Silvibacterium dinghuense: one gene and its partner. Each later gene encodes a partner of the first gene's protein in a complex. Links are inferred from orthologs where the notes say so. Each region holds a gene or a part of one and is shown in the gene's direction. Other genes may lie near its edges.

The links.
Region 2: the proteins of dnaG (region 1) and dnaB are in contact, whole or in part, in a crystal structure (PDB 2R6A), measured with the Geobacillus stearothermophilus proteins. The link is inferred for Silvibacterium dinghuense from one-to-one orthologs. Residues at the interface, in WP_049624496.1 of Geobacillus stearothermophilus: Lys456, Leu457, Leu458, Pro459, Ala460, Asn463, Ala464, Leu467, Leu535, Leu536, Ile537, Ala538, Gln544, Glu545, Asp548, Tyr549, His552; in WP_033016901.1 of Geobacillus stearothermophilus: Ser13, Glu15, Ala16, Gln18, Glu91, Leu92, Asp94, Ala95, Val96, Pro97, Thr98, Ala99, Ala100, Asn101, Tyr104, Tyr105, Ile108.

The regions. Positions count from the first base shown.
Region 1 is NZ_SDMK01000001.1:1,215,142-1,218,323, forward strand. Bases 173-3,039 are described here. They hold dnaG (DNA primase), read left to right. Parts: upstream 173-651; coding sequence 652-2,427; downstream 2,428-3,039. Other genes in these bases: cysS (cysteine--tRNA ligase), read left to right, coding at 173-174; ESZ00_RS04785 (hypothetical protein), read right to left, coding at 226-522; ESZ00_RS04795 (hypothetical protein), read left to right, coding at 2,678-2,941. Outside these bases: more of cysS, read left to right, coding at 1-172. UniProt on the Escherichia coli protein: RNA polymerase that catalyzes the synthesis of short RNA molecules used as primers for DNA polymerase during DNA replication.
Region 2 is NZ_SDMK01000001.1:1,928,403-1,931,567, reverse strand. The notes cover bases 219-3,068. They hold dnaB (replicative DNA helicase), read left to right. Parts: upstream 219-871; coding sequence 872-2,266; downstream 2,267-3,068. Other genes in these bases: dnaA (chromosomal replication initiator protein DnaA), read left to right, coding at 2,746-3,068; ESZ00_RS07560 (nuclear transport factor 2 family protein), read right to left, coding at 219-601. In the rest of the region: more of ESZ00_RS07560, read right to left, coding at 1-218; more of dnaA, read left to right, coding at 3,069-3,165. UniProt on the Escherichia coli protein: The main replicative DNA helicase, it participates in initiation and elongation during chromosome replication. Travels ahead of the DNA replisome, separating dsDNA into templates for DNA synthesis.

The DNA.
Region 1 (3,182 bases):
GTGCTGGCGCAGCGGTCACTCTCCGACGAGCAGATTCAGGCGCTGGTCGATGAACGCACCCGAGCCAAGAAGACACGGAACTTCGCCCGCGCCGACCAGATCAGGAATGAGCTGGCGGAAAAGGGAATCCTGATTGAGGATTCAAAGGACGGGGTTCGCTGGAAGCGTAAGTGACTGCGCGTCACGGCGACTCGCGCGCTTTGCGCGCCACTCTCGTTGGTCGCGTTAGTTTCTTGAGGCTTCCAAAGCGGCAACCCGCTCGGTAAGCGCAGCGATGAGCTTGTACGTCTCGAGATCGCTCTTGGCCTTCGACTCACCGATGGCGGCCATAAGCGCCTGAAAGTTCGCTTCCTGCTGATCGCGGAGTGAGTTGGAAGTCGTCTCGATCTGCTTCTGAAGTGCGTTGTACTGCGTCTCCATCTGCTTCTCGATCGACGAGACGCGGACCTTCAGTTCGCGCACGTCGGGCGCAATCACATCCTGAATCGCGTGCTGCAAGGTCTGCAAAACGTTGTCGGTCATTCCGCGCTCTCTGCCTCCAGTGTAGGCCGGTTTGCTCCGGCAACCGGAAATATTTCTCCCACGCGGAGTTACGGATGGCACCGATTCGATTCCCTGGACGTTGCCAACTACACTCAAACTAGCGCAGGCATGGCCGACAACTTCGCACAGACCGTCAAGCAGCAGGCCGATATCGTCAAGATTATCGGCGAGTACGTGCGCCTGAAGAAAGCGGGCGCGCAGAACATGCAGGGTTTGTGCCCGTTTCATGGCGAAAAGTCGCCGTCGTTTTCGGTGCATATCGGGCGGCAGTTCTTCCACTGCTTCGGCTGCGGCGTCTCGGGCGACGTCTTCACCTTTATCCAGAAGATCGAGAACGTCAGCTTTCCCGAGGCGGTGAAGACGGTCGCTCTGAAGTGCGGCATTCCGCTACCCAAGCGCGAATTCTCCTCGCCCGAGGAAGCGGCCGAGAGCCGGCGCCGAGGCAAGCTGATCGAGCTGCACGAGGCAGCAACGGCCTGGTTCCAGGAGCAGCTGAAGACGCCGGAAGGCGCGCTGGCCCGAGAGTATCTGCATGGGCGCGGCCTGTCGGACGACGGCATCGCCAAGTTCCGCATCGGATACGCGCCGGAGAGCTTTCATGCCCTGCGGGAACGTCTGCAATCGATGGCCGACGTGGAAACGCTGCGCGCCTCCGGCCTGTTTTCGTTCAAGCAGCAGGAGGACGGCTCGCCCGGACCGATCTATTCGCGCTTCCGCAAGCGGGTCACCTTCCCCATCGCCAGCGAGTCGGGCAAGGTCATCGCCTTTACCGCCCGCGCGCTCGAGAGCGGCGAAAAGGCGGGGCCGAAGTACATGAATTCGCCCGAGACGCCGCTGTACCACAAGGGCAATGTTCTCTTTAACTTGGACAAGGCCCGCCAGCCCATCCGCGACTTCGGCTTTGCTCTGCTGGTGGAGGGCCAGATGGACTGCATCTCGGCCTCGCTGGCCGGGATTTCGAACGTCCTCGCCACCAGCGGCACCGCGTTTACCGAGGCGCAGGTGCGCCTGCTCTCGCGCTACACCCAGCGTGTGCTGGTCAACTTCGATCCCGACACGGCCGGGGCGAACGCCGCCGAGAAGTCCATTGCCCTGCTCACCGAGGAGGGCTTCGAGGTGAAGGTTGTCACCCTCGAGGGAGGGCTTGACCCGGATCGCTACATTCGCGAGCGCGGCGCCAAAGAGTACATGGCGGCCCTGCGCGGGGCACGGCGTATCCAGGATTACCTGATCGAACGCGCACGCCAGCTTCATCCGGCGCGCACGCCGCAGGGCAAGGTCGACGCACTCAATTACCTGCTGCCCTTCATCCGGCTCATCCCCAGCCGCATCGCCCGCGATGAGTTCGCCATGGATGCGGCACAGAAGCTGGGCATCGACTCGGCGCTGGTGCGCGAGGAGCTGAAAGAGGCGGCGGCCAAGAAGCGGGATTTCCTCTCGACCGCACCGAGCTCGCCGCTTACCCGCGCCGAGCAGATCCTGCTCCAGGCCTTTTCCGCGCCCCAGAGCGGGGAGAACTTCCAGGCGGCCGAGCGAGCCTATCGCAAACATGAGGAAGACTTTGCACGCATGCGATCGGACGTGCACGACATGGTGAACTGCCTGCGCGGACGCTCGCCCGAGGCCGATCCGATTCAATGCCTTGCCGATCCGGAGCAGCGGCAGATGCTGGCCGCCATTTTTGTCTCCGTCCATGGGTTTGAGCCCTCGGTCGAGGACATCGAGCAGGCCGTTTTCACCGTCCGCCGGGCTTCTCTTGAACAGGAATTGCGCCAGCTCCGCTCCGCCATCCACCAGGCCGAACGAGAAGGCAAGGTGCAGGAGGCTGTCGAGCTGACCCGCCAGACCTTGCAGCTCACGCAGCGTCTCCGCGCCTTAGATTAGGCCTGGCCGGCCAGGCCTTTCGCCTTCGGCACGCGCTCCCGCTGGTCGCGGCGCTGGAGTTTCTCCATCTGCGGGAGTGGGGTTCGCACCCTCCCACCCAAGCGGAGCCTGGATGGGGCACCCTTTTTCTTGCTCCTGCGAGCAAACCCGCAGGTTTCTCCGCTGCGCGAACAAAAAGCTGGCCGCTCCGGTCGAAATGACAAGGTTATGGGAGTTTCGGGCATCCCAACCGCGACCATCGGGAGCGCCCTTGCGCTCCCGTACCGGCACGAATGCGCCGAAGGCGCGATTCGCCCTACGCGTAGTAGCCCTGCGCGGAGCAGTGTGCGAAAATCCTCATCCGATGAGACTTCTGGACTGGCTGACCGATTTATTCGTCGATACTTTCGGCATTACCCGTCCGCAACCGGAGCAGCGGCGGCGGATCAGCCTCATCCTGGGCATCCCGCTGCTGCTTTTTTTGCTCGCGATCGTGGCTCTCACCGTCCTCTTCTTTGTGCTGTCTTCGCGTTGAAGGGAGATGAAAACGCCTTGACGGAACCGAAAGGAATGTGATGAAACAAATTCCTCTTTCCGACATCTATACACATGAGGAGCCTGTGATGACGGGCTTTCGAGGATTCTGCCGCGCGTTCAGCCGTAAAAGGTCGGCAATTATAGCAGTTCCATCTACGCGGCGTGGTATCCTGAAAGTCTCTCGGTGGACGTGCGCCTACCGCCCAGCGACCATGATTCGCAAAGGGATAAACGCCTTC
Region 2 (3,165 bases), 710 kb from region 1 along the record:
AGCTGGCAGGCGTGGCCGTCGTATTGCTCGATACATTCGAGTCCTGCGTCGACTCCGCGCCTTTATGGAAGAACGGCACGTGGAAGGGAAGTTCGGCATTGCTCTTCTTCTCTGCCTTGGGCTTCGTCTTGTCGTCGGCCTTTTCCACCACTTCCGTCTGCTGCGCGTGGATGCAGACCCAGCCGCCGTGCGCGCGCTGGTAGACATGCGTGAAGATGCCGCGCTCTTCGTGGATCGAGTTGCCCACCTTCCACTTGTGGATGTAGGTGCCGTCGACGATAGTCACATCTTCGACAGTACGGATGTTGACGACCTTGTGCTCCAGGCTTACCGGCTGCGGACCGGTCTTGGCATAGAGATCCGCGATCTGCTGGTTGCGCGTGGTGATGTCGCCGCTGGCCGAGATCTCGAGATAGGTCGGCGCCATCAGGTTCTCGAGCGTATATTGATCGCGCTTCATCAGCGCGGTGCTCCACTGATCTTCAAGACCCTGGAACTGCTTTACTTCTGGTGTCGCTGCCGCGTCGCTTGCCTGCTGGGCAAAGGAGGCGCTGCTTACCAGCGACAGTGTCGCCGTTGCTGCTAGGAGAATCCGTTTCATACGCTGCAAAAATGCTCTCTTTCGATGATATAGGTTTGCCGCCGCCGGCGTCCGCCTGTCTGGGTTTTAGACGGATGATTTCCTAAATTTCCACAGGCCTTGCACAGGAAAGTCTCAGCCTTTCCCTCAGGGCTGCACTAAAAGTAGTTCGCAATTTGTACTTGCATTGGCCGCGAAATGTGCATACCCCCATGAACCGACTCCTCATGCACACTTCTCCACTCCTGTCTCGACCTTGTCATCTCCCCACCACGCGCCTAGCCTATACAGATGGCGACTCCGGCAGACATTTCGTTCGAGCGTGGACTGCCGGCCTCCATCGATGCCGAGCGGTCGATTCTCGGCGCCATCCTGCTCGACAACCAGGCCTATAACGAAGCTGCCGAGAAGATCCGGGCCGAGGACTTTGCCCTCGATTCGCACCAGCGCATCTTTTCGCGCATGGCCGAGCTCATTGACGCCGGCCGCGCCCTCGATATCGTTACCCTCTCCGAAGAGCTTGCCCGCCGCAAGGAAATCGAATCCGTCGGCGGTGTCGCTTATCTCGCCTCGCTCACCGAAGGCCTGCCGCGCCGGCTCTCGATTGAAGAGTACGTCCGGATTGTTAAAGACAAGTCGCTGCTGCGCCAGCTCATTCGGATCTCTTCCGATGCCATCACGCGCGCTGCCGACCAGAGCGAGGAAGCCCTCGAGATCATTAATGCGGCCGAGTCCGCGATGCTCGAGGTCACGGAAAAGGGCATTTCGCGCGGCTTTGCCGGCATTCCCGAGATCGTTCGCGACTCGTTCGGCTCGATCGACAATCTTTATAAGGAAGGCCGCGAGGTTACCGGCCTGGCCACGCACTTCGAAGAATTCGACCGCATGACCAGCGGCCTGCAGAAGTCCGAGCTCATCATCATCGCGGCGCGTCCTTCGATGGGCAAGACCGCATGGGCCATCAACATCGCGCAGAACGCAGCGGTGCGCGGCAACAGCACGGTGGCCGTCTTCTCGCTCGAAATGAGCAAGGAGTCGCTGCTGCGTCGTATGCTCGCCTCCGAGTCGCTCGTCGATTCGCAGAAGATTCAGAAGGGCTTCCTTGGCCGTGACGACCAGGAAAAGCTGGCCGCGGGTCTCGAGCGCCTGGTGGAAGCGCCCATCTTTATCGACGACACGCCGGGCATCTCGCTCACCGAAATGCGCGCCAAGGCGCGCCGTCTGCGCCAGTCGCGCGGCGGCCTCGATCTCATCGTCATTGATTATTTGCAGCTGATGACCGCCAGCACCGGCCCCGGCAAGCGCCAGGAGAACCGCACCCAGGAGGTCTCGGCGATTTCGCGCGGCCTGAAAGCTCTTGCGAAGGAGCTGGAAGTGCCGGTGATTGCGCTCTCGCAGCTCTCCCGCGCCTCCGAACAGCGTGGCGGCGACAAGAAGCCCATGCTCTCCGATCTGCGTGAATCGGGTTCGATCGAGCAGGACGCCGACGTCGTGGCCTTTATCCATCGCGAGGCGTATTACAACCGCGACGAGAACGGCAATCCCGATCCCGACACCGAGGGCAAGGCCGAGATCATCATCGCCAAGCAGCGTAACGGCCCGACAGGTTCCGTGCACCTGGCCTATCTTTCCAAGTGCACAAGGTTCGAAAATCTCGCCTTCGGAGGCGATGGCTATGCGCAATAAAAATTATCCGCGTTTTCGGCAAAGATTTCGCGTGGAGTCACATCGAACCGTCTGTCATGCGCATCGAAAACTTTGCCAGCAAGTTCTTAGGGGCGATTGCAGAATCGCCTGTACCTGGGGCGCGTACCCGTAGCGGCAGCGCCCTGATTCCCCTTTTTCCATCGCGGCATTTGCAAAGAAACGCGATATTTCACACTTCGTGGTGCAACTTCGGCAGCTGAGAAATTTCGCTCCGAAAGCTCCGTAAATCGGCCCCCGAATTGTGCTAGTATCGGCAACGTTCATATGAGATTTTCCTGACGCCTCGCGGCTGTCAGCCCGCTCGTACAGCGCACTGGAATTGAGAACGATCCAGATCATGCGCCTCCTGACCAGCGAATACGCATCGTCTCAGCCCGGTATCATCGGGGCCGCGTCGCATTGGTTACAGGTTTGCTACGAAGCCGGTATCGCCGCGAGCGTTCAAGCAAGGAACCTGAATGTCTTTTGTTGCTACTCCCGCCACCGTGCTCAATCCGTGGGTCCGGATTCTCGGTGCGCTCGAAAAGAAGATCAATCGCCAGTCGTTTGACACCTGGCTCAAGCCCACGCGTTTCAGCCATGCCAAGGAACGCCTGCTCTACGTGCGCATCCCCACGCCGGAGTTCCAGCATGTGGGCGATCACTACGGCGATCTGATCCAGGAAGCCATCGACGCACTGCAGCTGGAGTTCGACGACGTCAAGTTCGTCACTCCCGAGGATGATCCGACCCTCGCTCAGCCCCGTGAAGACGGCGGTTTCCCGCCTGTGCCCACGCACGCGCCCAATGCGCCTGCAAGCAACAGGAATGGTTACGCGCGTAACAACGCGCCCGCGCCGCCACAGCAGGGTCGCTTTGACTGGTCCTCAGCCGCGCAG